DNA from 4 places in the Lysobacter sp. K5869 genome. Region 2 is predicted to be linked to each of the others. Evidence: riboswitches for the same ligand, from Rfam matches in the RefSeq annotation. Region 2 holds a riboswitch; each other region holds the start of a gene.

The links. A riboswitch is a leader RNA that binds a small molecule or an ion and turns the genes downstream of it on or off. The one in region 2 is predicted to bind cobalamin.
Region 1: linked by a shared signal. The riboswitch ahead of btuB (TonB-dependent vitamin B12 receptor) and the one ahead of metE (5-methyltetrahydropteroyltriglutamate--homocysteine S-methyltransferase) in region 2 are both predicted to bind cobalamin.
Region 3: linked by a shared signal. The riboswitch ahead of J5226_RS22435 (cobaltochelatase subunit CobN) and the one ahead of metE (5-methyltetrahydropteroyltriglutamate--homocysteine S-methyltransferase) in region 2 are both predicted to bind cobalamin.
Region 4: linked by a shared signal. The riboswitch ahead of btuB (TonB-dependent vitamin B12 receptor) and the one ahead of metE (5-methyltetrahydropteroyltriglutamate--homocysteine S-methyltransferase) in region 2 are both predicted to bind cobalamin.

The regions. Positions count from the first base shown of each region.
Region 1 covers NZ_CP072597.1:2,283,388-2,291,209, reverse strand. The annotation lists gene cbiB (adenosylcobinamide-phosphate synthase CbiB) at 1-96, opposite strand, end outside; gene J5226_RS09865 (cobyrinate a,c-diamide synthase) at 93-1,361, opposite strand; gene cobO (cob(I)yrinic acid a,c-diamide adenosyltransferase) at 1,463-2,095, opposite strand; gene J5226_RS09855 (hypothetical protein) at 2,092-2,610, opposite strand; gene J5226_RS09850 (hypothetical protein) at 2,726-3,361, opposite strand; gene btuB (TonB-dependent vitamin B12 receptor) at 3,416-5,320, opposite strand; cobalamin riboswitch at 5,437-5,692, opposite strand; gene J5226_RS09840 (TonB-dependent receptor) at 6,098-7,822, shown strand, end outside.
Region 2 covers NZ_CP072597.1:5,820,989-5,828,810, forward strand. The annotation lists gene J5226_RS24690 (TonB-dependent siderophore receptor) at 1-170, opposite strand, end outside; gene J5226_RS24695 (hypothetical protein) at 405-1,577, opposite strand; cobalamin riboswitch at 1,978-2,252, shown strand; gene metE (5-methyltetrahydropteroyltriglutamate--homocysteine S-methyltransferase) at 2,440-4,719, shown strand; gene J5226_RS24705 (diguanylate cyclase) at 4,987-6,609, opposite strand; gene gap (type I glyceraldehyde-3-phosphate dehydrogenase) at 6,815-7,819, opposite strand.
Region 3 covers NZ_CP072597.1:5,278,869-5,286,690, forward strand. The annotation lists gene J5226_RS22415 (C40 family peptidase) at 1-297, shown strand, start outside; gene J5226_RS22420 (C40 family peptidase) at 554-1,198, shown strand; gene J5226_RS22425 (DUF2149 domain-containing protein) at 1,614-1,910, opposite strand; gene J5226_RS22430 (MotA/TolQ/ExbB proton channel family protein) at 1,907-2,350, opposite strand; gene J5226_RS22435 (cobaltochelatase subunit CobN) at 2,433-6,773, opposite strand; cobalamin riboswitch at 6,964-7,201, opposite strand; gene J5226_RS22440 (hotdog domain-containing protein) at 7,474-7,822, opposite strand, start outside.
Region 4 covers NZ_CP072597.1:145,261-153,082, forward strand. The annotation lists gene J5226_RS00615 (GAF domain-containing protein) at 1-27, shown strand, start outside; gene J5226_RS00620 (TfoX/Sxy family protein) at 24-485, shown strand; cobalamin riboswitch at 1,023-1,281, shown strand; gene btuB (TonB-dependent vitamin B12 receptor) at 1,404-3,248, shown strand; gene J5226_RS00630 (hypothetical protein) at 3,514-4,419, opposite strand; gene J5226_RS00635 (hypothetical protein) at 4,416-5,336, opposite strand; gene J5226_RS00640 (hypothetical protein) at 5,398-7,822, opposite strand, start outside.

The DNA of each region.
Region 1 (7,822 bases), 2.4 Mb from region 2:
CGCGACCAAAGGATGACGCACGCTGCGCGGCTCGCCCAGCGCGGCGTCGAGCAACACGCCGCCGAGCATCGTCCACGCCAGCGCTTGCGCGCTCATGCCAGGAACAGCCGCACGGCCGCGTCCGGGTTCGACGGAAAATAGAAATGCACGAAGCTCGCGCTCATGCGGCCGCGGCGGTACAGCGCTTCGCGGCTCGGGCCGCCGTTGGGGTTGACCGACATCGCGATGGCGCCGTCGGCGATCTCGGCTTGGGCGTAGTGGAAGGTGTGTCCGCGCAACTCGCCTTCGGGCAAGGCCACCGATTGCAGGCCGAGCGCGGCCAACCGCGCGCCGATTTTCGCGCGTCCACGCAGCAGGCCGGCCATCGGCGCGGCGCGGCCGTCGCGGTCGGCCAACTCGTCCAGGCAGTACAGCAAGCCGCCGCATTCGGCCAGCAACGGTTTGCCGGCGTCGACATGCGCACGCAGGCCATCGCGCAGAGCGGCGTTCGCGGCCAAGGCGTCGAGATGCAGTTCGGGATAGCCGCCCGGCAACCAGACCGCATCGCAATCGGGCAACGCGTCGCCGGCGACCGGCGAGAAGAACGACAGCTCGGCGCCGGCCGCGCGCAGCACGTCGAGGTTGGCCGGATACAGGAAACAGAACGCCGCATCGCGCGCCACCGCGATGCGCGATCCGCGTAGCGCAGGCGGCACCGCCGGCGATTGCGCGGCGACGAATTCGACCGGCGGCGGCAGTTCGGCGTCGGCATGCGCGGCCCAGGCATCGGCCAACGCGTCCAGGCGCTGGTCGATGTCGCTCAACTCGGCCGCAACGACCAAGCCCAGATGCCGCTCCGGCAGCGCCAGCGCCGGATCGCGCGGCAACGCGCCGAGCCAGCGCAGATCCGCCGGCAGACTCTCGCGCAGCAACTGCGCGTGGTACGCGCTGCCGATCCGGTTGGCCGCCACGCCGTACACCCGCAACCCGTCGCGATAGCGCGCCAGACCGGTGGCGAGCGCGCCGAAGGTCTGCGCCATCGCCGAACCGTCGATCACCGCCAGCACCGGCACGCCGATGCGCTGGGCCAGATCGGCGCTCGACGGCGAGCCGTCGAACAAGCCCATCACGCCTTCGATCAAAATCAGATCGGCCTCGGACGCGGCCGCGTGCAAGCGCGCGCGCACGTCGTCCTCGTCGCACATCCACAGATCCAACTGCTGGGCCGTAGCGCCGCTGGCGCGTTCGAGCACCATCGGGTCGAGAAAATCCGGCCCGGTCTTGAACACCCGCACCCGCCGCCCTTGGCGCGAATGCCAACGCGCCAACGCCGCGGTGACGCTGGTTTTGCCTTGATTCGAGGCCGGCGCGGAAACCAGCAGCGCCGGGCAACGGGCGACGGAAAGCGAAGAATCGGGCTTACCGGAAGCGCCGACTGCGCGCGCATCCGCCCTCCCCTGTTCCGCGTTTCCCGCTCCCTGCATCAAAGCTCGATCCCCTTCTGCGCCTTGATCCCCGCCTTGAACGCATGCTTGACCACGCGCATATCGGTGACCGTGTCGGCGACCTCGACCAGCGCATCCGGCGCGCCGCGTCCGGTGATGACCACGTGCTGGCGCGGCGGCCGCGCGGCGACCGCGGCGATCACGTCCTCGACCGCGATGTAGCGGTGCGCCAGGGCGATGTTGAGTTCGTCCAGCAGCACGAAGTCGTAGGCCTCGTCGCCGAGCATGCGCGCGGCCACCGCCCACGCCGCCTGCGCGGCGGCGATGTCGCGCTGCTTGTCCTGGGTTTCCCAGGTGAAGCCCTCGCCCATCACGTGGTAGTCGAGTTCCTCGAAGCGGCGGAAGAACGCTTCCTCGCCGGTGGAGAAACTGCCCTTGATGAACTGCACCACGCCGCACTGGAAGCCGTGGCCGAGCGAACGGGCGAGCATGCCGAAGCCCGAGGAGCTCTTGCCCTTGCCGTTGCCGGTGTTGACCACCAGCACGCCGCGCTCGATGGTGGCGCGGGCGATCTTGCGGTCGATCAGCTCTTTCTTGCGCTGCATGCGCTCGCGGTGCTTTTCCTCGCTGAGCGCGGCGTAGCCGGCGCGGTCGGTCGCGTCCTCGCTCATGCCGGCGCGCCCGCGCGCTGGCGCGACTCGAATGCGCGCAACGCCGCGTAGACCGCGAAGCCCGCGCCGACGTAGCCGGCCAGGGTGCCGAGCGTGCGCGGGTAGTACTGTGGGATGCGGTCGAGGAAGCCGGCCCAGCTCGCGTCGGGATAGCGGCCGGACAGGAAGTAGAAGCCGCCCTTGGAAATCAGATACGCCACCACCGAGGTCGCCAGCAGCGTCAGCGCCAGCGTCGGCACGGTGCCGATGCGGTCGCGGTGCATGCGCGCATAGAAGCGCCCGCCCCACCACAGCGCGGCGTAGGCGATGGCCAGCGCCCAGTACGCCGGCGACAAGCACCAATCGGTGACCCGGCCGAGCGCGAGGCTGGCCAGATCCAGCAGCGAGGACAGCACGAAGAACGCCGGAAACAGCCATGCCGGCCGCAGCAGCGCGCCGACCAGGAAGAACACCGCCCACGAGGCGCTCGGCAGCGCGTCGACGGTGGCGAAGTGCTGGCCGCGCGTGCACACCATCAACGCGGCCAAGGCCAGGGCGACGGCGATCTGGACGTTGCGCGAGCGCAGCGGCAGCGCGGCCTCGCTCGGCGGAAGCAATAAGGTCATGACGGACTCCTGGTAACGGTTCGGATCAGCCGTGCGAATGCGACGCCGCGCCGCGCGGGCGGACCAAGCGCGCGATCAGCGCGTGCGCCAGCAGCGCCGTGCCGATGTAGGCCATCGTGGTGCCGACGAACAGCGGGCCCCAGCGCCACACGCGGTCGAGGTATTCGGCGAAGTTCGGATCGGCGTAGCGGCCGCCGAACCAATAGAACGCGCCGTTGGAAATCAGGAACGAGGCCGCCGCCGCGACCAACCCGACCGCCAGCGCGCCGGCCAGCGCGCGCGGCTTGGCCGACATCGACGGCGCCCAGGCCCGGCCCAGGTACCACAGCACCGCGTAGGCCAGCAGCAAGAACGCGTACGACGGCGTCACGCAGTAGTGGTCGAAGAAGTTCAGGCCGCGCCCGGTGATGGCGATGTAGTCGATCGCCACCGCCGCCGCGAGCAAGCCCGCGAACAAGCGATGCCGCTGCAGATACAAGCCGCCGAGGAAGAACACCGCCATCGACGCGTCTTGCAGATGCAGCGCCGCGCCGATGGTGTGAAAGCGGGTGATCGCCATCAGGATCGACAGCGCCGCGAGGATCGCCAGCTGCGCGGGTCCCTCGATCAGCGGCTTGAGTTCGACCGGGGCCTGGGAATGCGGGTGGGTCGTGGGCTTCATCGTCGGTCTCTCGTTCGGGGCCGGCCGCGCGCTCGCGCGGCCGGCGCGGGCGGGTCAGCGATTGGGACGGTAACGCAGGCTCAACAGATAGGTGCGGCCGGGCTGATTGTAGAAGGCCGCGGTTTCGTAACGCCGGTCGAACACGTTGTTGGCCGACAACTGCAAATTCCAATCCGTATTCAGCGCATAACCGATGCGCAGATCGGTCAGCGCGTAACCGCCGAGGCGGCGGGCGTTGGCCAGATCGTCGTAGCGGTCGTTGGCGGCGTAGACGCTGGCGCCGAACGACAGCGCGTCGTCGCCGCCGAGCGCGAAGCGGCGGTCCAGGTCGATGCGCGCGCTCTGGCGCGCGCGCCGCGGCAGGATGTTGTCGCGATAAGCGCCGCGGCTGTCGTTGCGCGGATCCAGCCAGGTCGCGCTGGCGCGCAGGTCCCAGCCGAGCAGGCGCGTGTCCAGCGTCGCTTCCAGGCCGCGGATGCGCGCGCGGTCGACGTTGTTGGGCAGGCCGATGGAGGCGTCGTAGGCGATCAGATCGTCGATCCGGGTCTGGTACGCGTTGAGCGACCACACCTGCCGGCCGCCTTCGCCGAAGGTGCCGCGCAAGCCCAGCTCGAAGCTGCGCGAGGTCTCCGGTCCCACGTCGGGATTGCCGTAGCCCGGGTAATACAGCTCGTTGAAAGTCGGCGCCTTGAACGCGGTGCCGTAGCTCGCGGTCAGGCGCAGCGCGTCGCTGAGATTCCAGCCCCACAACACGCTGCCGGTGGTCTTGCCGCCGAACTGGCTGTCGTCGTCGCGGCGCACGCTGGCTTGCAGCGCGTGCGCGCCGAACTCGCGCTGGTACTGACCGAACGCGCCGCGCAGCACGCGCGAATCGCGCTGGTACGCGGTGCTGCTGTCCACTTCGTCGCGCTGCCAGTCGAAGCCCAGGGTCAGCAAGCCGCCGCCGAGGCCGAGGTCGCCCTGCAAGGAACCGAGCTGGCGGCGCGTGTCGAAGGTGCTGGAGTATTTGCCGTCCTTGTACTGTTCGCTCTGATCCCGGCTTTCGCCGGCGTTGAGGCTCAGCGCGAGGCGCTCGCTCGGGCGATAGCGCAGCTTGGCGCCGATCACTTGCTGGACGATGTCGGCCTGATTGTTCTGGCTGCCGTCGTACTCGTTGTAGCCCTCGGCGCGGAACGCGCGCGCCTCGCCGTCCCACTGCTCGTTGAAGCGGTAGCCGCCCTGCATCGTCAGCGAGGTGTTGCGATAACCGTCGCGATCGGGCGAGTGGGTGAAGCAGCCGGCGCCGCGCGGATTGGGCTTGCCGCGGCAGGCGTTGATGCCGTCGGTGTCTTCGTGCGCGGCGTTGATCGAGTACCAGCCGCGCTCGCCCTTGCCGGCGACGCCCGCGGAGGCGCGATGCGTCTGGTGGCTGCCGATGCCGACGCTGAAGCTCGGCACGAACGGGCCTTGCGGGCGGCGGGTGAAGATCTGGATCACGCCGCCGATGGCTTCGGAACCGTAGAGGCTGGAGAACGGGCCGCGCACGATCTCCACGCGTTCGATCTGGTCGACCGGAATGTCCTGCAGCGACGCGCCGCCGCTGGTGGCCGAGCCGAGCTTGATGCCGTCCACCAGCACCAGGGTGTGGTCGGACTCGGTGCCGCGCAGGAACAGCGAGGTGCTCTTGCCCGGCCCGCCGTTGTTGGCCAACGACGCGCCCGGGGTGCCGCGCAGCAAGTCCGGCAGCGACGCCGGCTGCAGGCGTTCGATGTCGGCGCGGTCGATCACGGTGATCGCGGCCAGGGTCGCGTCCTGGGTCTGCGCGGTGCGGGTGGCGGTCACCACCACTTGATCGAGATCGACCGCGGGCGCGGCCTGCGCGCCGGCGGCGGCGCCGAGCAAGGCGACGGACAAGGCCGACGCGAGCGAGCGCGAAACGAGCGGGCGCGGGGAAAGCGGGAGGGAAGCGAAGTGCGGCATTGCGTACGGGTCTCCGGGCCGCGCCTCACCCGCGCGGCCGACAAGGGTCGGGACCGGCGGAGAAACGGCTCGGAGCAATGCGCGCGGGCGCGATCGTCCGCAACCAGGCCCACCGCCGGTCGGTTCGCGCTCCGGGCCGGTCTCCGGGCTTGCGAGCGGAACCGGTGGAGCGTCCTTGTCCGGGGTTCCCGTACCGCGCCTTCCCATGCCTGAGCACAGTGGCCGTTGCGGTGCGTCTACTCGCCTACCGTTGCGGGGGCAGCTCCGGCTTGAGCGCGCGGACCGTTCTGGACGAACTGGCCAGCGGCGCGACCGGATTCCCGTTTCAATCGCCGGACTGTGCCGGCGATCACCTTGAGCGCGGGCATCTTAGCAGCCGCTGGCCGCGCCGACGCCAGCGCGCGGCGCGGCCGGGAGCCTGATGAGCCGACGCAGCGCACGGATCGCGCGCCCTGCGATGCGATTTCAGACTCGTCTGATTCCAGCCCGGCGTCACGCCCCGCCATGCTCGCGTCCGGGCCGTCTGCCTGTCGGCCCTTTGCGGGCGATACCCCCATTTTCCGGCCGCCGGCCCGTGCAGCGTCGCGGGTCCGGCGGATTTTTTCGCCCGCCCTCCCCCTCGCCGCTCTCCCGCCTCCCGCCCCAGGGCCGAAAACGAGGCGGCTACCACCTTTTGATTACTTGCGTTAGCCGGTTTCTGGCCGCTTCATTGACCCGGTTGTTATGACCGTGTTAAACCCGAATGACATCGCTGTCAGTCCCCTTGCAGGAGTCTTCATGCACGCCAGCCGCACGCACCGCCTCCGCACCCGCCATCCCCTCGCCCTCGGTCTGCTGATCGCCCTGGCCGCGCCCGCCGCGCTGGCCCAGCAGCCCGCGCCGCAAGCCGACGCCAAGACCCTCGATCAAGTCATCGTCACCGGCACCCGCGTCAGCGACCGCACCGTCGCCGAATCCACCGCGCCGATCGACATCATCACGCCCGAAACCCTGGAAGCCACCGGCACGGTCGAACTCGCCACCGCGCTGGCGCGCGCCCTGCCTTCGCTCAACTTCCCGCGCCCGGCGATCACCGACGGCACCGACGCGGTCCGCCCCGCGCAGCTGCGCGGCCTCGCTCCCGATCAGGTGCTGGTGCTGGTCAACGGCAAGCGCCGCCACACCACCGCGCTGATCAACCTCAACGGCAGCCAGGGCCGCGGCTCTTCGCCGGTCGATCTCAACGCCATTCCCATCGCCGCGATCGAACGCGTGGAAGTGCTGCGCGACGGCGCCTCGGCGCAGTACGGCTCCGACGCCATCGCCGGCGTGGTCAACATCGTGCTCAAGGGCGCCGGCAAAGGCGGCTCGGTGGCCGCGCGCTACGGCCAGTACAGCGCCGGCGATGGCGAGCAATACCAGCTCTCCGGCGATCTCGGCCTGGAAGGCGAACGCGGCTGGCTGCGGCTGGCCGCGCAAGGCGGGCATCAGGACCAGACCAACCGCGCGCGTCCTTACCAGGGCGTGGTCGAACAGCGCTACGGCGATCCGGAAATCGACCAGGGCGCGTTCTCCTACAACGGCCAGTACAAGCCGGCCGATTACCTGACCTTCTATTCCTTCGGCAGCTACAGCGAACGCGACGTGCTGTCCAACGGCTATTTCCGCTTCGCCGCCGACCCGCGCAACATCCCGTCGATCTATCCGAACGGTTTCCTGCCGCAGATCCACAACGTCAGCAAGGACCGTGCCGCGGTGTTCGGCCTGCGCGGCGAAACCGCCGGCGGCACCCAGATCGACCTGAGCTACAACTACGGCCACAACGGCCTGACCTTCGACATCGAGAACACCCTCAACCGCAGCCTCGGCCCGAGCTCGCCGCGCAAGTTCTACGCCGGCGCGCTGGAAGTCACCCAGCACGTGTTGAATCTCGACTTCACCCGCCCGGTGGATTTCGGCTGGAAGTACCCGATCACTTTCGCCTGGGGCGCGGAGTGGCGCGGCGAGGAATTCAGCCAGCGCGCCGGCGAGCCGCTGTCCTACGCCAACGGCGGCGTGCCCGCGTCGAACGGCCAGATCATTCCCGGCGCGCAGGTGTTCTCCGGCTTCCGCGCCAGCGACGCCGGCGAGTTCGACCGCCACAGCTACTCGCTCTACCTCGACGTGGAAGGCGACCTGACCGAGAAGTTCTCCGCCGGCCTCGCCGCGCGCTACGAGAGCTACAGCGATTTCGGCGACACCACCTCGGGCAAGCTGTCGGCGCGCTACGCCTTCACCGACAAGGTCGCGCTGCGCGCCACCGCCTCCACCGGCTTCCGCGCGCCGTCGCTGCAGCAGCAGTACTTCCAGTCCATCGCCACCAACTTCATCAGCGGCGTGCCTTATGAGATCGGCACCTTCCGCGTCGACAACCCGGCCGCGGTGGCGCTGGGCTCGGAGCCGCTGAAGGCCGAGGAATCGACCAACTACAGCCTCGGCCTGGTGCTGCAGCCCGCCGACGGTTTGTACATCACCGTCGACGCG
Region 2 (7,822 bases):
GGCGCGGCCGCGCCGTGCACCTGGATTTGGTCGAGCTCGTGCACCGGCGGCGCGGCGTCGGCAGCGGCGGTGGAAGCCGCGTCGGCGGCCGCGGCGAGCGGCGCGAAGCACAGCGGAGCCAGGGCCAGCGCGAGACGCGCCGGCGCCAGCCGGAGAGGCGAAACGGACATGCGTACAGCTCCTGCGGAGCGGGTCCGGTGGAACGCACGGACCCGCGAAAACGTCGTTGGCTGGAGCCCCGCGGGCGCTCTGGCTGGTTGGGCCGCGATTGTCCGGCAGGCGCGCGGGGGCCGCAAGTCGGCGGCGGCCGCGGATGGGTGCGGGCGGCGGCGCCGCGAGCCGTACGCTCCTGCGCGCGACGGCGCCGCGAGCCGCACGCACGCATGCGGGCGGCGGCGAAGCGCTTACTTCGCCGACTTCTCGGGCTTGTCGGCCTTGGCCGGCTTATCGCCGCTCTTGGCGTCGGCGAGCTTGCCCTCGATGGGCTTGCCGTCCTCGCCCACCGCGGTTTCCTCCAGCAACGGCGGCGGCAGATCGCGCGCGTACAGATCCGCCGGGCTGTCGCCCGGGCAGGTCTTGTCGGGGAAACCGAACTTCGCCTGCAATTGCTCGGCGCACTCGGGCATCGACTCGAAGCTCTTGCCGGTGCCCATGCACTGCTCGTCGAAGGCGCGGCGGAACGACTCGCGGCGGCGGACGAAATCGTCGCCGCACTTGCGCGCCAGGCGGATGCGGTCGAGGTCGTCCTGGGCGGCGTTGGTGCCGTCCAAGCCGTATTGCTTGAGTTCGTCCGGGGTGAGGATGCGCAGGTCGCGGTTGGCCACGGTCATCATCAGGTCCGAGACCGCGGTGGCGACGCCGTTGCGCTCCAGGTAATCGCGCACCTGCTGGTTGATCTGGCGCAGCTCGCGGCTGAGTTCGGCGCGCGAGGTGGCGGTGGAGCGGTCGCGCATCAGCCGGTGGATGCCGACCTTGCCCTCGATCGAACGGGTGTCGCCGGCCGCCAGCACCAGCACGCAAGCGCTGTGGCAGACCGACTCCTCGCGCACCCAGATCGCCCAGCCCGACTCGGCGATGGTGTCGCCGGCGCGCAGCGCCTCTTCGACGTGGCCGCCGCTGGAATCGATGTCGAGGATGCGGGTCGGGATCTCCATGCGCGCGGCCATCGCCGCCACCCGCTGCGCCAGCGCGGTGAAGCCGGTGCCGATCTTGCCTTGGTAGCGCACCCGCACCACGCCGCGCTGCTGGCACGGCGACATCGCGTCGACCAGGCTGAAGAAATCCAGCGAGGCGAGCTTGTCGCCGTCGCCGAAGCGCGGGTAGTCGTATTCGCAGCTGATCCGGGCGACGCCGCCGTCGAGCTTGGCCGGCGGCCAGTAGGTGCCCTTGAGGATGTCCTCCTCGCTGACCGCCGCCGGCGCGGGCTTGGGGGTGTCGTTCTGGCTGCCCAGGGTCACCGGCGCCGCGGTTTGCGCCGGCTCGCTCTTGCCGCACGCGGCCAAGGCCAGCGCGCACAGCAACGCCAGCGAAGCGAGCAGGAACCCGCGGGCGGGGAACGGGGAGCGTTGCGGAAACATGTGTCGAGCCACCGGAGTCGGAATCGCGCGGGACCGTCCTGGCCCGCGCCGCGCGCTGCGCTGTCGCAAACGTTAGCCGTAGCCTGGGCCAAGCTCAACGAGGCGCGCGCGCGGAAGCGGGCGCGCCTTCATCTTGGGCGGGGGCGGATGAACCCCGGCCGAGGGAAACCCGGGGTTCGGCGCAGCCGACAGGTGCGGCAAAAGCGCGCCGATCGCGGCGATCCGGGCCGAACGTATCGGCCGCCCACCCCGCGCGGCGCACGCTCCGGACGCGGCGCCCCAGCCTCGCCGCACCCGACGACGCGACCGCGCCCACCGCCGTTTTCGTCATTTGACTTCGCCCTGCCCGCTGCGTACCTTGGCCTCGTCTCGGTGAACATCGCTTCATGCAGATAAAGCGATGGGACACGCCGGCCACGGTTCGCGCCGCGGCCGGCCAGAGGGAATCCGGTGCGAATCCGGAGCTGCCCCGCAGCGGTATGGGAAACGAACGGGTCTTGGCACTGGGCGCGGTTGGGCTTGGGAAGCGACCCTGTAGGCATGGAGCTAGGAGATAGCGTTTAGGAGTTGGGAGATAGCGAGAGCCAGAGCTTTTGCTATCTCCTAACTCCTATCCGCCACCTCCTAGCTCCAAAGTCCCGAGCCCGAAGACCTGCCGCGACCGGAAGGTCCGCCTTCCGTCCGACTCCGGCCCCGCCACGCCGTCGCGCCCGCGCGACGTCCGCGGCGGGCCGGCTCGCCCGCGGGGGCGGAGGTCGAAGCCACTGGAATTCGTCGGGCCCGGCGCGAACGCGCGCGGGCCGGCGCGGCCGTGGTCTCCTTCGTTGCCCTGCGTCATGCCCACGCATCGCAGGTATTCATCATGATCAGCGTCACCACTCTCGGCTTCCCGCGCATCGGCGCGCGGCGCGAGCTCAAGCAAGCCCTGGAATCGTTCTGGAACGGCGACAGCGACGCGGCCGCGCTGCAAGCCGCCGCCGCCGCGCTGCGCGAGCGCCATTGGCGCCTGTCGGCCGCCGCCGGCGCCGACAGCGTGCCGTGCAACGATTTCTCGCTCTACGACCACGTGCTCGACACGGCGCTGCTGTTCGACGCCATCCCGGCCTCGCACCGCGCCGCGTTCGAGGAGGATCCGCTCACCGGCTACTTCGCCCTCGCCCGCGGCCTGCAGGACGGCCGCCGCGATCTGCGCGCGCTGGAAATGACCAAGTGGTTCGACACCAACTACCACTATCTGGTCCCGCAGTTCGAGCCCAAGCAACGCTTCGCCCTGCGCGCCGACAAGCCGTTGGCCGAACTGGCGCAGGCGCGCGCGCTCGGTCTCGACGCGCGGCCGGTGCTGCTCGGCCCGGTCACCCTGCTCAAGCTCGGCAAGCGCAGCGACGGCGGCGATCCGCGCGAACTGCTCGACGCGCTGCTGCCGGCCTACGCCGAGTTGCTGGCCCAGCTCAAAGCCGCGGGCGCGAGTTGGGTGCAGATCGACGAACCGGCGCTGGCGCTCGATCTCGACGATACCGACCGCGCCGCGTACCGCCGCGCCTTCGACGCCCTCGCCCAGGCCGATTCGCCGCAACGCTTGCTCGCCACCTACTTCGGCGCGCTCGGCGACAACGCCGCGTGGGCCGCGCAGTTGCCGGTGCAGGCGCTGCATCTGGATCTGGTGCGCGCGCCGCAGCAACTCGAAGCGGTGTTGCCGCAACTGCCCGACGACCGCGCGCTGAGCCTGGGCGTGGTCGACGGCCGCAACATCTGGCGCGCCGACCTCGACGCCGCGCTGAGCCTCGCCCGCCGCGCCGGCGACCGCGCGCGCTGGCTGGCGCCGTCGTGTTCGCTCTTGCACGTGCCGACCGATATCGAACTCGAACGCAAGCTGCCCGGCCCGCTCAAGCAGTGGATGGCCTACGCGAAACAAAAGATCGAAGAGCTGCACCTGATCGCCGGCGCGCTGGCCGGCGACGCCGCGGCCGAAGGCGAACTGGCGAAGGCCGCCAGCGCGCGCGCCGCGCGGCTGGCCTCGCCGCTGCTGCGCAACGCGCAGGTGCGCAAGCGCCTGGCCGAAGTCGAGCCGGCGATGACCCGCCGCGCCAGCGCGTACCCGCAACGCGCGCGCGTGCAGCAGGAGCGGCTGCAACTGCCGCTGTTCCCGACCACGACCATCGGCTCGTTCCCGCAGACCGCGCAAGTGCGCCACGCCCGCGCCGAACACAAGGCCGGCCGCCTCGACGACGCCGGCTACCGCGCCTTCCTAGAAAACGAAACCGTGCAGTGCCTGCGCGAGCAGGAAGCGCTCGGCCTCGACATGCTCGTGCACGGCGAATTCGAGCGCAACGACATGGTCGAGTACTTCGGCGAACAACTCGACGGCTTCGCCTTCACCTCGCACGGTTGGGTGCAGAGCTACGGCTCGCGCTGCGTCAAGCCGCCAGTGCTGTTCGGCGACGTGGCGCGGCCCAAGCCGATGACGGTGCGGTGGAGCCGTTTCGCCCAGGACCACGCGAGCAAACCGGTCAAGGGCATGCTGACCGGGCCGGTGACGATCCTGCAGTGGTCGTTCGTGCGCGACGACCAGCCGCGCGCCGACAGTTGCCGGCAGATCGCACTGGCCTTGCGCGAGGAGGTGCTGGACCTGGAAGCCGCCGGCATCGCCGCGATCCAGATCGACGAACCCGCGCTGCGCGAAGGCCTGCCGCTGCGCCGCACCGATTGGCCGGCGTATCTGGCCTGGGCCGGCGAAAGCTTCCGCCTCGCCGCCAGCGGCGTGGACGATGCGACCCAGATCCACACCCACATGTGCTACGCCGAGTTCAACGACATCATCGACGCGGTCGCCGCGCTCGACGCCGACGTGATCTCGATCGAGACCTCGCGCTCGCGCATGGAGTTGCTCGACGCGTTCGTGCGCTACCGCTATCCCAACGGCATCGGCCCGGGCGTGTACGACATCCATTCGCCGCGCGTGCCCGACCGGGCCGAGATGTTCGAGCTGCTCGACAAGGCGCTGGACGTGCTGGAACCGGCGCAGTTGTGGGTCAACCCCGACTGCGGTTTGAAGACCCGCGGTTGGCCGGAAGTGCGCGCGGCGTTGCGGGCGATGGTGGCCGCGGCCGAGGGTCTGCGCGAGGCGGCGCGCGCGCAAGCGTGAACCGCGCGGACGCGCCGCTGCGCGGCGGCGCGTCCGCGTTCGGGTCGATGGCGCCTCGGGCGGCCGCGTTCTGTGCGCCGGTTCGGAGTCGGTCGCGGCGGATTCGGGGCGGCCGATCCGCAAGGGCCGGGTCGAAGCGGCCGGTCCGCCGCGGCGCGTTCGCAGCGACCGGCCGGAAGCGGGCGATGCCCCGGCGACCGCGCCCGAACGCCCCGATTCCGTCACCGCTGTCGGCCGGGATCGCGCCGCCCGCCCGAACCCCTTCGCCTAAAAACTGAACCCGTTGCGTCCGCGCCGCTTGACCCGATACAGCGCCGCATCCGCGCGATCCATCGCCGCGTCCAGCTCCTCCGCCGCCGCGGCGAACGCCACGCCGATGCTGCAGGTCAGGCGGCCGTGTTCGCTGTCGCGATGCTCGATGGCCGCGCGATGGACGCCGAGCAAGGCCGCGCGCGCCGTTTCGATCGCCCGCGCCACCGACGCCTCGGGCATCAGCACGCAGAACTCCTCGCCGCCGGTGCGCACCAGCGCGTCGCTCTCCTCGCGGATCTGCGCGCGGATCGCCGCCACCGCCGCGCGCAGGGCGTCGTCGCCGGCGCGATGGCCGTAGCGGTCGTTGTAGGCCTTGAAGTGATCGACATCGATCAGCAGCACCGCCACGCCGCGGCGCGGCGCGCGCGCGATCAGCGCTTGCACGAACTCCTCGCCGCCGCGGCGGTTGCACGCGCCGGTCAGGGGATCGGTGCGCGCCACCCGGTCCAGTTCGGTCAGCGCCTCGCGCAACTGCGCGGTGCGCTGCACCACCTCGTTCTCGCGCTCGGCCAGGCTCTGGCGCAGTTCGGCGTGGGCATGGTCGAGCCGCGCCGACAGATCGACGATGGCGTCGAGCACCGGCTGCAGTTCCTCGGGCATCGGCGCGTGCGCCGGCGCGCCGTCGGGATCGGGCGGCGCGCCGGCGGCGAGCGCGCGCAAGCGTTGCAGCAGCAGCGACGAGGCGCGGCCGAGCGTGCGCGCATACCAGCCGAACGCCAGCGCTGCGCCGAGCACGGCCAGCAGCAGCGCTTGGCTCATGAACACCACCCGCTCCATCGCCTCGCGCGCGGCGCGTTCGCGCGGGCCGACCGCGTACACCGTCCAGCCGTCGCGCGCGCGGGCGCGGGCGACGAACGCGCGCGCGCCGCCGGGCATCACCGCCAACCCGCGGCGTTCGGCGGGACCGTCGAGTTCGCCGAGCGCCGCGGCGAAACGGCTGTCGGCGGCGCGCTGCATGAAGCGCAGGCCCATCGCCGCGCTGGCGTGGATGACGCGGCCGCTGCGGTCGAGCAGCACGGTCTCGAAGTCGCCGCGCGCACCGTCGTCGTACAGTTGCTCCGGGCTCAGCGAGGCCTCGATCACGCCGTCGAACGCACCGTCGCGAAAGCGCGGCACCGACACCACCACTAGCGGATCGCTGCCGATGCCGCGGCCGACGAAGGCGTCGGACACGTAGTCGCGGCCGGTGCGCGCCGGCACCCGGAAATAATCGCGATAGGCCACGTCCAGGCCGATCGCGCGCGGCACCACCTTCGCCGGCGCGGCGCCGATCACCTTGCCGCGCGCATCGGTGGCGATGAGGGTCAGGATCGAGGGATAGCGCCGCTGCAGTTCGGCCATCTCCAGGTTCCAGTCGAGGTCGTGGCGCCGCCCGGCCGCGGCCAGCACGTTGAGGCTGGCGCGCAGCGCGATCAGGCTGTCGTCGAGTTCGCGCGCGAGCATTTGCGCGCCGACGTCCAAGCGGCGGTCGATCTCGACCAACTCGGTGCGGTAGCGGCTCCAGATCATCGCCGAGCCGAACAACAGGCTCGGCAAGGCCACCGCCAGCGTCAGCAGACGAATGAACTGGCCGTACAACCCGCGCCCGGCCGGGCGCAGTCCGGAGGGTCCGTTTGTGGATTTTTTGCGGCCTCCAAAACGAAACAGCCCCGCCGGAGCGGGGCTGTTTCGTTTTGGGGGCGCCGACGTTCGCCGCCGCCCGGACTCGCCGGGCGACGCGCGATCGGGTGGCCGGGGCTGTTCCATCGCCCGATCTCCCTGCCTGGGTCGGTGGCCGCGCGGCTTACTTGCCGGCGACGACCTTGACCATTTCCAGGCACTTGTTGGAGTAGCCCCACTCGTTGTCGTACCAGCTCACCAGCTTGACGAAGGTGCCGTCGAGCGCGATGCCGGCTTCGGCGTCGAAGATCGAGGTGCGCGCGTCGCCGCGGAAGTCGGTCGCCACGACCTTGTCCTCGGTGTAGCCCAGCACGCCCTTGAGCGCGCCTTCCGACTGCGCCTTCATTTCCGCGCAGATTTCGGCGTAGGTGGCGTCCTTGTTCAACTCGACGGTCAGATCGACCACCGACACGTCCGAGGTCGGCACGCGGAACGACATGCCGGTGAGCTTCTTGTTGAGCTCCGGGATCACCACGCCGACGGCCTTGGCCGCGCCGGTGCTGGACGGGATGATGTTCTCCAGGATGCCGCGGCCGCCGCGCCAGTCCTTGTTGGACGGGCCGTCGACGGTCTTCTGGGTGGCGGTGGCGGCGTGCACGGTGGTCATCAGGCCGCGCTTGATGCCCCACTTGTCGTTGAGCACCTTGGCCAGCGGCGCCAGGCAGTTGGTCGTGCACGAAGCGTTCGACACGATCGCCTCGCCCTTGTAGGTGGCGTGGTTGACGCCGTAGACGAACATCGGCGTGTCGTCCTTCGACGGCGCCGACAGCACCACCTTCTTGGCGCCGGCGTCGAGGTGCTTCTGCGCGGTGGTCTTGTCCAGGAACAGGCCGGTGGATTCGATGACGACGTCGGCGCCGACTTCGTCCCACTTGAGGTTGGCCGGGTCGCGTTCCTGGGTCAGGCGGATCTTCTTGCCGTTGACGACCAGGGTGTTGCCTTCGACCGCGACGGTGCCCTTGAAGCGGCCGTGCACGGAGTCGTACTGCAGCATGTAGGCCAGGTAGTCCGGCTCCAGCAGGTCGTTGATGGCGACGATTTCGATATCGCCCTCGAAGTTCTGCACGGCCGCGCGCAACACGTTGCGCCCGATGCGGCCGAAGCCGTTGATGCCTACCTTGATCGTCATTGA
Region 3 (7,822 bases), 540 kb from region 2:
GGCTTCGACTGCAGCGGGCTGGTCAATTACGTCTACCGCGACATGCTCGCGCTGAGCCTGCCGCGGACCTCGCGCGACCTCGCCGGCTACCAGGGCCCGCGGATCGACCCGATGCGGCTGGCGGCCGGCGATCTGGTGTTCTTCGGCAGCTCCGGCAACGTCAGCCACGTCGGCATCTACGTCGGCGAAGGCCGCTTCGTCCACGCCCCCAGCACCGGCGGCACGGTCCGCCTGGACCGCCTGGACGGTCCGTACTGGCGCGATCACTACAGCGGCGCGAAGCGGATTCTCAAGTAATCCAGAGACTTAAATGAACAGGACTGCGGCTTAGGACGCGTCTGAAATGTGAGGAAAATCACAGACCTGTTTACGGTCGTCTAACGAAATTTGAACCACACCGTCCCATCTGGCGGGTACTGTTCTTCTCCGGTGACGACTCTGTGATTACTAAGTGACGACTTCGACCCATCGCCACAACCGCCAGACTGCCACCCCCCAAGCATCTTGCGACACCGTCCAAGGCCGACGCCCCGGCCGCCGGACCACCCAACGAATCCTGCTGACCGCCACCCTGGCGGTTTGCGCCCTGCCCGCGTTCGCCCAGTCCGCCTCCGCCGGCGTGGCCTCGTCCCTGCTGCCGGGCGGCCCGTCGATGCGCAACGACTCGGCCGACGCGCCGGAAGCCACCGGCGGCAACATGCTGCCGGAGGCGATGACCCTCTCCGACCGCGCCCTGATGCTGGCGACCGACCTGAACCGCATGCTCGGCCAGGGTCAGGACATCCCGCTGAGCAAGAGCGATATCCCGGTCGCCGAACAGGGTCGGATCAAGGGCATGCTGCAGAAGGCCCTGGCCCTGCTGGGCACCCCGTACCGCTGGGGCGGCACCTCGCCGGACCAGGGTTTCGACTGCTCGGGTCTGGTCGGCTACGTGTTCCGCAACGCCCTGGGCATCGAACTGCCGCGCGTCTCGCGCGAGATGGCCAAGACCGGCGAAGTGATCGACCGCGACGCGATGACCGAAGGCGACCTGGTGTTCTTCGGCCGCCGCGGCCGCGTCGACCACGTCGGCATCTACCTGGGCGACGGCCGTTTCGTGCACGCCCCGCGCACCGGCAAGGACGTGACCGTGTCCAGCCTGGACAGCGGTTACTGGAGCGGCAAGTTCATGGAAGCGCGGCGGGTCGACGGGATCTGAGGTTTCGGGTTCCGCGCTGTCGTCATGCAGGCCGCCTTCGGGCGGCCTGTTGCGTTTTGGGGTTCGGTTACGCGGATGCCTTGCTCGTGTAGGAGCGGCGTAAGCCACGACCTGCGGCGTCCGGGTTGCGGCGCGACCGGCTACCCCGTGGTCGCAGCTTACGCAGCTCCTACACGAGCTCCGGCCGCTACGCGATCTGCCTGTAGGAGCGGCGCGAGCCGTGACCGCGACATCGCGCTGACGACGCGACCGGCTACCCCGCGGTCGCAGCTTGCGCAGCTCCTACACGAGCTCCGGCCGCTACGCGATCTACCTGTAGGAGCGGCGCGAGCCGCGACCGCGACATCGCGCTTACGGCGCGACCGGCTACCCCAATCACGGCTCACGCCGCTCCTCCCCCCCGCCGTCGCGGCGCTCACCGCTCGATCAGGATCAACTTCCCGCTCTTGGGGTCGCGGTACACCTGCCCGACTTCCTGGTACCCCTCGCCCGCGCTGCGGCGCCCGTCGACGGGGCGCTCGATCGCTTGGCCCTGGCTCACTTCGACCGGTTGCCGCGTCTGCGAGACGGCGCTGATCGCGGCGAGCAAACCGCAGGCGAACACCAGCATCACGTCGACCAGATTGACCAGGCTGGCGCGCGGGTCTTCGTCGTCTTGGTCGAAGCGGGTGCGCAGGCGGCGCGCGGCGCGGCGGGCGGCGCGCGCGCTCATGCCGCGGCGTCCATGCGTTCGAGCAGTTCCTCGTACCAGCGCCGGCGCAGGCGGCCGATCCACAGGCCGGCGATGCCGGCGATCAGGCCGAGCACGGTGGCGTCGAAGGCGACGGTGACCGCGGCGGCGAGCTTGGCCGGGTCGCCCTGGCCGAGCGCGGCCAAGCCCGGGCCGAGCGGGATGATGGTCGCCATCAGCCCGAGCATCGGCGGCACCCGCGCGAGCAGGTCGCAGCGTTCGATCCGGCGCCGCGCCAGGCGCTCGACCCGGTCGGCGTCGCCGCCCAGTTCGAGCAGGCGCAGACCGCGCCAGCGTTCGCCGAGCGCCAGCCCGGCTTCGATCAGCGCCGCGGCGCAGGCCAGCAGCAACACCGCCAGCGCCAGCGGCAGCAGCCGCGCGATCAGGTGGTGCAGCCAGTCGAAATGAATCATCCAGTCCATCGTCGGGTCGCCTCGTCGGGGTGTGGAGCGCGGCGGCGGTGACGCCGCGCGGAGTGGAGTAAGGAATCGCGCGGCGCGCGCCTCAGCGCGCCGTCAGGCCGCGCCGCAGGCCGAAGCCGATCAGCGCCAGCACCAGCAGGCCGACGATGGCCGCGGGAATCGGATGCCGGCGCGCCAGTTCCGCCGGCGCCATCCGGGTCAGTTCGCTGACGCGCTCCGCGCGCGGCGGCGCCGCTGCGGCCACCGCGGGTTTCGCAGCGGCCGGCCGGGCCGCGACCGGCTTCGCGGGCGCCCGCGCCGGCGCGGGTTCGGGCTGCGCCGGCGCCTGCGCTTCGCGTTCGGCGCGCACGGCCGCGCGCTCGATCCGCGCCCGCTCCGCCGCACCGCGCGCGAACGTCGACACCGCGCCGCGTTCGCCGCGCGCGCGCGCCAACACTTCGTCCAATTGCGCCTGCGCCGCCGGCAACAGCTTCGGCCGCAGCCACGCCCACATCGGATGATCCGGCGCGGCGTGTCCGCTGCCGGGCAGGCCGTTGCGCGCGACCAGTTCGGTCAACTCGCCGCCGAGCCGGCGCACGTTCGCTTCCGGCGTATGCCAAAAGCCCTTGTGCGCGGCCACCAGCATCAGCGCCAGCATGTGCGCCTTGGCCTGCTGCGCATGGCCGCGCGAGAGGAAATCGTTGACGCCGAGCTTGTGCTTGTCGTCGAGATAGACGCTCTGCACTTCGTCCCAAGCCCAATCGTGGATCACGTCGGGCCGCGTCACTTGCCAGCCCCACAGGTTCTCCAGAAACTCCTGGCTCATCGTGCGCGCGCCGGCGTAGCCGTGGCGCATCAGCGGACGGATCCATTGCGGGTTGAGGTAACGGCCGCGGAATTCGCGCAGCAGCGCCGCTTCCAGCGGCTCGACATCGGCGCGGTCGGCGTCGGCGTTGTAGAGCACCTGCGCTTGCGGCACGCGGCCGGTCAACGTTTCCGCCGCCAGCGACAAGCCGCCGAAATAATCGAAGGCGTCGTTGTTGTCGAGCAAGCCGTACAGATGCGACGCGCGGCCGTGATAGGTGCGCGCGACCGACCGCAAACCGGTCTCGAACGCACGGTGCGCGGCGATGCCGTCGGCGTCCAGGCCGTAGGCGTGCCCCATGCGGTTGAGATACGCGCGGCCGATCTGGCCGCGGTCGCGCCATGCGCCGGAGCGTTCGGTGAGGCGGTTGACGCCGGCGCCGTACGCGCCGGGCGCGTCGCCGAAGATCCGCCACGCCGCTTCGCGCCCGGCCGCGGCGATCTCCAGCCCCTGCCCGCGCAACGCGTCGGTGCGCTGCACCCACTCGCGCGCGACGCCGTTGCCGTCGATGGGTTCGTCGCCGGTTTGCAGTTGTTCGCCCAGCGGCGCCAGCGCCGCGTCGAGCGCCGGACCGAGTTCGGGCCGCTGCTTGCGCAGCCGCTGCGCGCTGGCGGCCAGCGCCATGCGGCCGCCGCGGTCGAGCAGCACGACGAGGTTCGGATACAGATCGCGGAACAGGCCCGAGGTGGTGACGATCACATCGCGCCGCGTTTGTCCGGCCGGCATCGGCTTGAGTTCCAGCCCTTGCACGATGCCGCGCGCGTTCCAGCGCGGCTGCACGCCCATCAGCGCCAGCGAGAAGCCGACCATGACGCCTTCGTCGCGCACCGCGTCGGACGCCCACAGCACCACCGCTTCGCTGCCGCTGCCGCCGCCGCTTTGCGCGAGCACGCGCGCGGCCTGCTCGGCGCCCAGGCGCTGGGCCAGCGGCGACGGCAGCACGTCGCCGTCGAGGCCGTGGAAGTTGCGCCCGGTCGGCAGCGATTCGGGCGCGCGCAGCGGGTCGTTGCCCTTGCCCGGCAGCACGAAACCGCCGTCCAGGCCGTGCAGCAGCGCGGCCATTTCCGCCGGCGGCGAGGCTTTGAGTTTGTCGCGCAAGACCTCGCGCTCGCCGAGCCCGCGCATCGAGTCGAGCATGGTGTCGAGCTGCTGCGGCTCCCACGCCTGCCCGAACACGTGCAGGCCGTGCGGCATGAACTTCTCTTGCAGCTTGGTCAGGTAATGGCCGATCTCGTGCGCGAGCAGATCGTCGTCGGTCTGCTCGAAACCGATGCCGCGCACCTTGAGCACGTCGGCCATGCTCGCTTCCAGTTCGGCGCGCAGCTGCAGCGCTTCGACCTGCTCGCGCATCTGCGCGGCCGCCTGCGCGCGCAACGGTTCGCTAGTGCTGCTCTCGAAGCTCTCCACCAACTGGCGCAAGGTCAGCAAGCGGTCGTAGAGCGCGGTCGCGGCCAGCGGCGGGGTCAGGTGATCGACCATCACCGCCAAGCCGCGGCGCTTGGCCTGGGTGCCTTCGCCGACACCGTCGACGATGTAGGGATACACGCCGGGCACGTCGCCGGCGATCAGTCGCGAGTAATCGTCGGACGCCAACCCCACGGCCTTGCCGGGCAGGAATTCGTAAGTGGAATGGCGGCCGACATGGACGATGGCGTCGGCGCGGAACACGTCGCGCAGCCAGTGGTAGTACGCGAGGTATTGGTGCGGCGGCGGAATCTGGGTGTTGGCGTGCAGCAGTTCCTCGTCGACTTCCCAGCCGCGCGGCGGCTGCGGGCCGATGAAGACATTGCCCAGGCGCAGCCCGGGCAGCACCACCGCGTCGCCGTGGGTCATCACCTTGCCGGGCGCGGCGCCCCAGCCGCGCAGGCCGGGGATATTCAGCGCTTGCAGCGCGGCTTGCGCGGCGTCGGCTTCGGCGCAGGCGGCTTCGTCGGTCTCGCTCTTCAAGCAGCGCAGATGCGCGTCGATCAAGCCGCGGAACTTCGCCAACGCCGCGTCGCGCGAGGGATGGTCGATGCCTTCGAGCAGATGCAGCAGTTCGCGTTCGGCCTCGCGCACGCGGCGCTCGCCGAGTTCGGTCTCGTGCGCGGCGCGCGCCAGCGCGACCTGCGCGCGCAGCCGCGCGAGCGGGCCGTCGGACACCTCGCCGCGCACCGATTCGGGCAGGGTCGCGAACCAGCGCCGGTAGTCGTCGCCCGACATCGTCTGCGCGTGCTGCGCCAGCGCCGCCAGTTCGCCGTTGTCTTCGGGCGTGTTGACGCCGACGCGCATCATCGCGTCGAGCAGCGCGTCGGGCGTTTCCGGCAGCCCGTCCACGGCGTAGCCCTGCGCGCGCATCGCGCGCAGGATGCCGTGCAACGAGGCCGGCACGTCGAGGTTGTCGGCGCCGATGTTCTGCCGGCCCGGCGGGTGGTTGTAGTAGATCAGCGCGATCTTGCGCTGCGCCGGCGGCGTCTCGCGCAGATGCCGCCAACGCAGCGCGCGCTCGACCAATGCGTCGATCTCCGGCGCCAGCGCTTGCGGCCGTTGCAGGCGCACGCCGGTGAGCGGGTCGATGCGGGCCGGGCCGGCCGCGGCCAGCACCATCGGCTGGCTGCTGCCTTGCAGTTCCGACATCGCCACGCGGTACTGCACGCTGGAGATCGGCAAGCCGTCGCCGGACAAGCGCCACTGCGCCGCGCTGCGGTCGAGCATGCGGATCGCCTTGAACACCGGCACATCGAGCTTGGCGATCGCGGTGCTGGCGGCGTCGCGGCCTTCGGCGGCGCCGACGACGAAATCCTGCAGCACGACCAAGCCCGCCAGCGGTTGCGCGCCGAGCAAGGCGGGCAAGCGCTGCACCGCGTCCAGCGAGGCCTCGCCCCAGCGCGCGTACAGGCCCAGGCAGGCCAGCCCGCGCGCCTGCGCCCGCGCGCACAGCGCGTCGCCGGCGACGGTGTCGGCGTTGTTGAGGTCGAGCACGGCCAGCAGCGGCCGCGCGTCGGCGGCCGGCGCGTTCACCACCGTGCCGTTCTGGCGCAGGATCAGATCCGGTTGCGGCTGCGCTTTCGGCACCGCGCCGCCGTCGAGCAGGAAGCGCAGCGCGCGGCGCAGGTTGTCCTGCCCGCCTTCGCGCCACAGCGCGCGCACGTCCAGCCATTCGCTGGCGAAGGCGTCGGCGCGGGCGCGCGCCAGCAGCGCCGGCGGCGGCGCATCGGCGGTGAGTTGGCCGAGTTCGTTCTGGGTCAACGCGCGCAGGTCGCGGCGCTCGTCGTAGCTGGCGTAGGCCAAGCCGCTTTCGCCGTGGAAGGCGTACAGGCGGCGCGGGCCATGGCCTTGCCGGCGCAGGCGTTGCGCGGTTTCGCGCAGGCGCACGCCTTGCTCGCCGAACAGCGCTACCGCGATCACCGCGTCGCTGCCGGCGACGAGTTGCTGCAGCTGCGCCTTGTCCAGCGCTTCGAGTTGCTGCGGCGTGCGCAGCACGATGCGGTCGCCGCTGCGCGCGGCCAACACCGCTTGCGCCGCCTCGGCCGTTTCCGGCGCCGCGCGTTCGGACACCACGCCGAGCACCGTCGCCGCTTGCGCGGATGTCGTCGACACCGCCGTCAGCGCGGCCGCGAGCGCGCACCGTTTCCACCAAGCTTTCACCGCCGCACGCACACGCCGCATCGCCGACCTCGCTGTGCGCACGCCCTGTGCGCATCGATGGATGGGATGGACGCGTGGAAAGGATGTCGGGCACGAACGGCGCGAAACGCAGCGACCGGCGCGCGACGCCGCCCTCCGCAACGTCCACCGCGAACGCATCGGCCGGTCTCCGGGCTCGCGGGGGCCGGACCGTCGATGCGATCCGGCAGCCTCGGCGCCTTCCCGGAGAGAGTTCTCCAGTGGCTGTATGCCGAGGTTTCGCCCGCCTACCGTTGCAGGGGCAGCGCCGGAATGGCGTGCAGTCGAACTGCGCGCGCACCGGCTTCCCGTTTAACCGCGCCGCCGGACGGCGGTGCGGCACCTGATGCAAAGCCGGCGCAATCTAGCACAGGCGTGCGTGCGCGGGGTCGGCGTTGCGACGGGCGGCGGGGTATGGAGAGGTCGCGGGTGGAATGAAGGTTGCGCCGCGAGCGGCCACTCCGCGGTCGCAGCTTGCGCAGCTCCTACAGGGGCTCCGGCTGCTACGCGATCTGACTGTAGGAGCGGCGTGAGCCGCGACCGCGTCACTGCGCTTACTACGCGACCGGCCACCCTCGGTCGCAGCTTACGCAGCTCCTACAGGGGGCTTCGGCCGGTTCGGCGCGCGCCGGGCTCAACCTTCGTGCACGTAGCGCTCGACCGTGGCCTCGATGCCCTTGCTCAATTCCATGATCTTGAGCGCGTACTCCGCCAGGCGCTTGTCGTCTTCGGTGACCGGCGTCCACGGCGGCACCGGCGTGGGCTTGCCTTCGACGGTGTCCATCGCCACGAACACGATCACGCAATGCGTGCACAGGCGCTCTTCGGATTCGCCGTCGTCCAGGCCCGGGTCGCGCGCCTTGACGTCGACGGCGAAGTGCATGCTGCTGGTGCCGGTGTGGATCAGCTTGGTGTGCACGGTGACCAGATCGCTGATCCGGATCGGCGCGACGAAACGGATGCCGCCGACCGCGACGGTGACG
Region 4 (7,822 bases), 290 kb from region 2:
CGGGTCTATGTGGAGTCGTTGGCATGAGCGGAGCGAAGCTGCGCAACATCGGCCCCAAGAGCGCGGCGTGGCTGCGCCAGGTGGGGCTGCGCACGCACGAGGACATCGCCGCGATCGGCACGGTCGAGGCGTTCATGCGGGTCAAGCGCGCGGGCTTCAAGCCGACCTTGAACCTGCTTTACGCGATCGAAGGCGCGCTGCTGGACTGCCATTGGCAGGAGATTCCGGACGAGCGCCGGCAGGAGCTGATCCTGGCCGCCGACGCCGCCACCGCGCTGCTGCCGGCGCCGCGCAACAAGCCGGCGGCCGCGCCGGTGCGGACCACGGTGCATAACGAGGATCGGCACGACGAAGGCTTCGGCGGCTTCGGCGGCGGTCGCGAAGAGCCGCGCGATCACGACGAAGAACGCGACGGCGGCGAGCGCGATCGCGACGGCGGCGACGATCATCACGGCGGCCGCGACGAAGACGACGGGCGCGATTGAGCGGCCCTGGTCCGGCTCCCTGCTCTCGGCAGGGGCGGGACGATCTTTGGAACCCTTCTCCCGCCAGCGGGAGAGGGACGAAGCGCGAGACGTTCGCGCAAATCCACGACGCCCGGCGTTCTGAAGCGCCCCTCCCACCGACGGGAAGGACAAGCGCCGACGACGCCCGCATCACCCGGCTGCCCGGGAAATCCTTAAGCCCACTCCCCTCATGGAAGATGGAGCCCGCGGCGGCAACCCACCGACGGGAAGGACGAGCGCCGGCGACGCCCGCGTCACCCGGCTGTCCGGGAAATCCTTAAACCCATTCCTCTCATGGAAGGTGGAGCCCGCGGCGGCACCCCGCCGACGGGAAGGACCAACGCCGACGACGCCCGCGCCACCCGGCTGTCCGGGAAAACCCTCGAGCCCACTCCCCGCTCACGGAGATGGAGCCCGCAGCCCGGCCACCCGCAGATTCAGAAGCCCCGCTCCCGCCCGCGGCACGGGGATTCGAGCGAGCGCCGCCCGCCGGGCAGCCCCGCCCCACTTCGCGTACACTGCGCCCCGCTTCGAGGTGACCCCGCGGCCAGGCCGCCGGGTTGAAACGGGAAGCCGGTGACGTCCGGCGGCGCGGATCGACGATCCCGCCGCGGCCAGTCCGGCACTGCCCCCGCAACGGTAAGCGCGCCCAACGCGCGGCATCGCCACTGTGCCACCGGCCTTCGCGCCATCGGCATGGGAAGGCGCCGCGCCGGAACCGGTCCGCCGGTTCGGCCCGCGAGTCCGGAGACCGGCCCCGAAGCCCCCACAGGTTGCGATGCGGAGGGCATCGCGGCGGTCGCCGCGCCTTCGCGCCGGCCTCGCTCGCGTTCGCTCTCCCCCGCTGCCGCCCTTCGCCGTACGTCGCGCGCAGGATCGCGCGCGCAGGAGTGTCTTATGCGTCGTTTCACCTTGCTGTCCCTCGCCATCGCCTTCGCGCTGCCGGCCGCCGCCGTCGCCGCGCCCGCCGGCGAGGCCACCGATCTCGATCAAGTCGTGGTCACCGCCAACCGCACCGCGGTCAGCGTCAACGACTTGCTGACTCCGGTCGACGTGCTCGACCGCGCCGACATCGAGCGCAGCCAGGCGCGCGACCTCAACGACCTGCTGCGCGGCCGCGCCGGCATCACCATTTCCAACCAGGGCGGCGCCGGCAAGCTGACCACGCTGTTCCTGCGCGGCAGCGAATCCGACCATGTGCTGGTGCTGGTCGACGGCATCCGCATCGGTTCGCCGACCTCGGGCCTGGCCTCGCTGCAGGATCTGCCGCTGGAGCTGATCGACCGCATCGAGATCGTGCGCGGCCCGCGTTCGAGCCTGTACGGCGCCGACGCCATCGGCGGCGTGATCCAGGTGTTCACCCGCCGCGAGCGCCAGGGCTTCGCCCCGCGCGTGCACGCCGGCGGCGGCAGCAACGGCACGGTCGAGTTCGGCACCGGCTTCGGCGGCCGCAGCGGCCGCGGCTGGTTCGGCGCCGACTACAGCTTCCGCAAGACCCAGGGCATCAACGCCTGCCGCGGCGCCGGTTTCCCGGTGTTCGCCGGTTGCTTCACCGACGAACCCGATCGCGACGGTTACGAGAGCCACGCGCTGTCGCTGCGCGGCGGCGTCGAGATCAACGAGCAGTGGAGCGTGGAAGGTCAGGCGCTGCGCGCGGAAGGCCAGAACGATTACGACGGTAGCTTCGTCAATTACTCGGAGACCGTGCAGCAAGTGGTCGGCGGCAAGGTCGATTGGCGTCCGAGCGAGCGCGTGCACGTGCAGCTCAGCGGCGGGCGCAACGTCGACAGCTCGGATAATTTCCTCGGCGCGGTGCCGATGGGGTATTTCAGCACCAACCGCGACAGCGCTACCTTGCAGGCCGACTTCAACCTCGTCGAAGGCCACGTGTTGACCGCGGGCTTCGATTGGCTGCGCGACGAAGTGCGCAGCGACACCGTTTACGACGAAAGCGCGCGCGACAACAAGGCCGGCTTCGTCCAGTACCAGGGCCGCTTCGGCAACCAGTCGTTCGAGGCCAGCGTGCGCCGCGACGACAACGAGCAGTTCGGCGGCCACACCACCGGCGGCGCCGCGTGGGGCCTGAACTTCGCCCAGAACTGGCGCGTCACTGTCGGCTACGGCACCGCGTTCAAGGCGCCGACCTTCAACGAGCTGTACTACCCGTTCTTCGGCAACGCCAAGCTCAAGCCGGAAGAGTCCAAGACCTGGGAAGTCGGCCTGGCTTACCGCGGCGAGAACTTCAACGCCCGCCTCGACGGCTTCGACACCCGCGTGGACCAGCTGATCACCTTCGACTCGGCGATCAACCTGCCCAACAACATCGAACGCGCGCGCATGCGCGGCGCCGAGCTCGGCATCGACACGACCTTCGCGCAGTGGACGCTGGCGGCGAGCGCGAGCTGGCTCGACACCGAGAACCGCGTCGGCTTCTACCGCGGCAACGACCTGCCGCGCCGCGCCAAGCACAGCGCGCGCATCGACCTGGACCGCGCCTTCGGCAAGTTCCGCGTCGGCGCCACCGCAGTGGGTTACGGCTCGCGTTACGACGACGTCGCCAACAGCAACCGTCTGGGCGGCTACGGCACGCTGGACCTGCGCGTGGAGTACGCATTCAACGACGCGCTGACCCTGCAGGCGCGCGTGGCAAACGTGTTCGATCGCGAGTACGAGACCGTGTCGTACTACAACCAGCCGGGACGCGAGTGGTTCCTGACCTTGCGTTACGCGCCGAAGCCCTGAGGGGTTCGGGGTCGGTCGTTGACCGGTCTTGAGCGGTAGACACGAAGCCCGGCTCCGGCCGGGCTTCGTTGTTTCCGAAAGCTCGTGTAGGAGCGGCGTGAGCCGCGACCAACCGAAGCGATGAAATACCACGCGTCCTTACGGAGAGACTGACCTCCCAAGCACTAAGAGCGGTGCGGACTCGGTCTTCGGTTGGAGCGCTCTTATGAATTCCTTCGGTTGGTCGCGGCTTACGCCGCTCCTACAGGCGCTTCGTCGCGATTTCTCAGGCCATTGCGGTGAGTTGTTCGTCGAGTTCGGATTGTTCCCGCATTCGTCGATGGCGACTCGCGCGCATGGCCTCCTGCGCCCACTCGCGCAGGCGCGCGAGCTCGGGCGAACGCCACACCGCCACGCCGTAGGGGCTGCCGCATACCGCGTGATCCCGCCGCGTACTGCGTTGTTCCGCATCGCATCCCCAGGCCGTCGCCGAAGCCCGACGATGCAACGCTTGCATCCCGCGCGCGCCGCACTCGGCGGCGTGATCGAGCGCGAGCGCGAACTCGGCCGGGTCGGGATAGAACGGCGACAGGCTCGCCGCGCGCAGGTCGTCGTCGCCGGCCCATTCCACCGCGGCGGCGAGCATCTCGCCGGCCTCACGTACGCCGGGCAGGTGCGACAGGTCCAACGCCGCGAACAAGGCCAGCGCATTGGCGGTCGCGGTGCAATCGACCAAATCGCGGCGGATGCCTTCACGGCTCCAGGTAGCGAACACGCCGGGCCGCAGCCACGGCGGACGCAGCAGCGGAAAACCGGCGACGCGACGGCGCGCGATGGTCAGGCAGGCGACGCGGCGCGCCTCCTCGCGGCCGACGCGGCCGGCACGCACAAGCTCCAGCAGCATGATCGCGGTGTCGTCGGCATCGTCGGGCAGATCCGGCGCCCACTCGGGCCGCGCGTCCTGCGGCCAGAAGCGGAAGCCGCCACGCGCCGAACAGCAGCGTTCCAGCGCATCGAGCAGCGCCGCCGGCACCGGCAAGCCGCGCCGCCGCAGCGCGCGCACACCCAGCGCGGTAACGAAGCCGTTGCGGTCGGGCAAGCGTTCGTGGCCGATGGACACTTCGCTGAGGATGAAGTGTGGTTTCGCGGCAGTCGCGGCATCGAAGCCCCGGGCGAGCGGCGCGGCGCTCATGTCGGCCGCACGCCGCATTGCACCCAGGCGTTGCCGGTAATGTCGGCGCCGACGCCGATCATGCCGTGGCGCCAGCGCCCGTCGGCCGGACCGGCGGCGAGCGCGGCGTAAACCTGCGCCGAGCGTCCCTCGCCTTGCGCGCGCAGGCAACGTTCGACTTCGGCGTCGTCGCGGAAGATCGCCTTGGCGAAGGTGAACCACGTCAGCGCGCGCACCTGCCCTTGCGCCGACAGCGCCAGACTGATGCCGGACGGACGCGGCACGTCGTCGGCCGGCAGCACTTGCAGCAAGCGCCGCAGCAAGGCCGATTCGTCGCCGAGCGCCGCGCGCGCGAGCTGGCGCAGCGCGGCCAGATCGAGCTCGTCGGCGCGCGCGTAGCACTCGACGCTGCCGTCGGGATTGACGCCGCACATGCGCCAGAACAACAGCGAGGAATCGAACAAAGGATGACGCCCGCGCCACTGCGGCGGCAACCGGCCCTCGGGCAGATCGGCGTAAAGCTTGGCGGCGAAATCGTCGCCGTGCCGCGCCGAGGCCCAGGCGCCGAACTTCAGCCGCGCGCCGCGCTGATGCTCGATCCACGGCCGCAGATCGCCGGGCCAATCCAACGCCCGCGCCGCGCTGTGCAAACGCGAGGCGTCGTCGGCCTCGGGCTCGGCGACTTCCGCGGTCCAACGCACCGCCGCTTCGCGCGAGGTCCAGGCGAACTCCACCGGCAGGCCGGTGTTGGTCAGCGAACTGAAGCTCCACGCCACCTCCGGCCAGCGCGACGCCACCAGCGGCGCCAGCGTACGCGCCAGCAGCGCGCCTGCTTCGTCGGCCTGCGCGGGCAGCACCCCGCGCAGGCGTTGCAAGGTCGCCGCGACCGATGCGGGCAAGACCGCGTCGCGCGTCGGATGCGGCGCCGCATCGCTCATTGCCGTCGTCTCCGTGCGTTGGCCGTCCCTGGCGATGTTCGCGTCCATGCCCGATCTCCTCTTATTGCACCGCGACCAGCTCTTCGCTGTCCTCGACCCAGGCGCGCTGGTCGAACTGCCCTTGCATGCCGACGAAGGTGAAGCGCCGGCGGAACTTGCGCTTGTCGCCGTTCTTCAGCGCGATGCGCAGCTTGATCGGATCGGTCTGGGTGCCCGCCATCTCGATGCGCTCGCTGCGCTTGTAGGCGCCGTCCTCGTACTTCACGTCGATGTAGACGCGCTTGACCGCGGCCGGATCGAACACCGGGATGAACTCCAGTTGCAGCGCGTCTTCGAAGCTGTCGTGGATCAACAGCTCGGGCACGTCGACCTCGACCGGCGGCGCGGCCGGATCGGGCTGCGCCGCGCCCTTGCGCCGCTGCACGATCTGATACGTCACGCCGCGGTTGGCCGGCGCCGGCTTGGCGCCGCGCAGACGCCAGGTCTTCGGACCCGAAGTCGCGGTGAGCGTCAGCGTGGTCTTCGGCTCCGGCGTGGCGTAACCGCGCGCCTGCAGCTTGACGTCGATCGCCTCGACCACGTCCCAATCGACATCGCCCGGAGTCGCGGTGATCTGACGGAACTCCACGTGCTCGTAAGGATTGACGAACAGCGTGCGGTCCTCGGTGCGCTCGGCCGGAATCGTGTACGAGGTGCGGTCGGCGGCCCAATCGGACTGCGGATCGAAGTGGTATTGGTACGACGCGTCGTAATCGATGTCGCGGGTTTCGTTCATGAACACTTCGAAGCGCTTGACCGCGGCGTCGCCCGGCGAGAACACGAAGTCGGCGTGCTTGTGATCGCGCGGCTTGGTCTTGTCGCCGTAGTCCAGCGCCACTTGCGCCGACTTCAGATCGATCGGCTCGAACGCGATCGGCATGCTCGCCTCGACCGCGAACTGGCGGAAGAACGGATCGTCCAGATCGATTTCCTTGAAGTACTTCGACTTGTCGCGCAGGTCGCCCAGCATTAAACCGAAGAAGCCCTGCGGCGCGTAGGTGCGGCGCACCGCTTCGGCGCGGTTGTAGCGCAGGGTGAGCTTCTTGCGTTCTTCCTGATGCACGAACTTGAGCTTGAGCGAGAGGCTGGCCGGCGTCGGCGGCGTGGGCACGACCGGCGGCGTCACCGGCGGAGTCACCGGAGGCACGACCGGCGGGACGACCGGCGGAACCACGGGCGGCACGACCGGCGGCGTGATCGAAGCGGGCCGGCGCAAACGTCCGTGCCAACGGTTCGGCGCGGTGCCGGCGGCGCGGCCGGTGACGTGGACGACGCGGTTGTCGGGGTCGCCGCCCATCGCCGAATGGGTACCGGGCCGGCTGCTCGCCGGCACGTCGCCGTTGGCCGCTTGCGCCGAGATCGTGTACGGCACGCCGGCGCGCTTGATCACCGCCAGCGCGACCTCCAGGCGACGCTGCGACAAACGCCGGTTGTAACGCTCGCGTTCGGTTTCGCTGGCGCCGCTGACGTGCTCGTGGCTGGCATAGGCCTGGACGTTGAGCGCGCGCGGCGCCGGCAGGCTGCGGACCCAGGCGATCAGGCGATCGGCGCCGCGCTCGCTGCCGCTCCAGTTGCCGTCGCCTTCGATGCGCAGCGTGCCCGACGCGTCGCGATAGCGCGGGTCGGTCGTGGTGTTGTCGACGTAAGCGCGGTACTGCGTCGACGGCGGGTTGAGGTTCCAGCCGGCTTCGGCGGGTTTGTCGAAATCGAAGAACAGGCCGAAGGTCTGGTCTTGCGTGCTCGCCGGCCATTCGACGTCGATGCGCTTGCTCGAATCGGCGGGCACGGTGATGTTGACCCGGCCCTGCGCGTCGGCGGCGACGACTTGATCGTCGACCTTCACCACCGCGCCGGCACCGCTGACGGTGATGGTTTCCTGCAGGCCGCTCGCGGCCGGCGTGTGGGTGACCGACAGGCCCGCGGGCAAGGGCGAGGGTTCGGTGGAATCGACGGTGAGCGCGGCGGGTTGGATCTGCGGCGCGGGCGGCGTGGTGCCGCCGGAGGTGCCGCCGGAGGTGCCGCCTGAAGTTCCACCCGAGGTTCCGCCCGACGTGCCTCCCGACGTGCCTCCCGAACTGCCGCCGCTGGCCGCGCCGGTGCGCGCGCCGCCGCTGCTTGCGCCGGTGGTGCCGCCGGAGAAACCGCCTCCGCTGCCGCCCGAGCTACCACCGCTCGAACCGCCGCTGCTTCCACCCGAGCTGCCACCGCTCGAACCGCCGCTGCTGCCGCCCGAGCTGCCGCCGCTCGAACCGCCGCTGCTGCCGCCCGAGCTGCCACCGCTCGAACCGCCGCTGCTGCCGCCCGAGCTGCCGCCGCTCGATCCGCCGCTGCTGCCGCCCGAACTGCCGCCGCTCGATCCGCCGCTGCTGCCGCCCGAACTGCCGCCGCTCGATCCGCCGCTGCTGCCGCCCGAGCTGCCGCCGCTCGATCCGCCGCTGCTGCCGCCC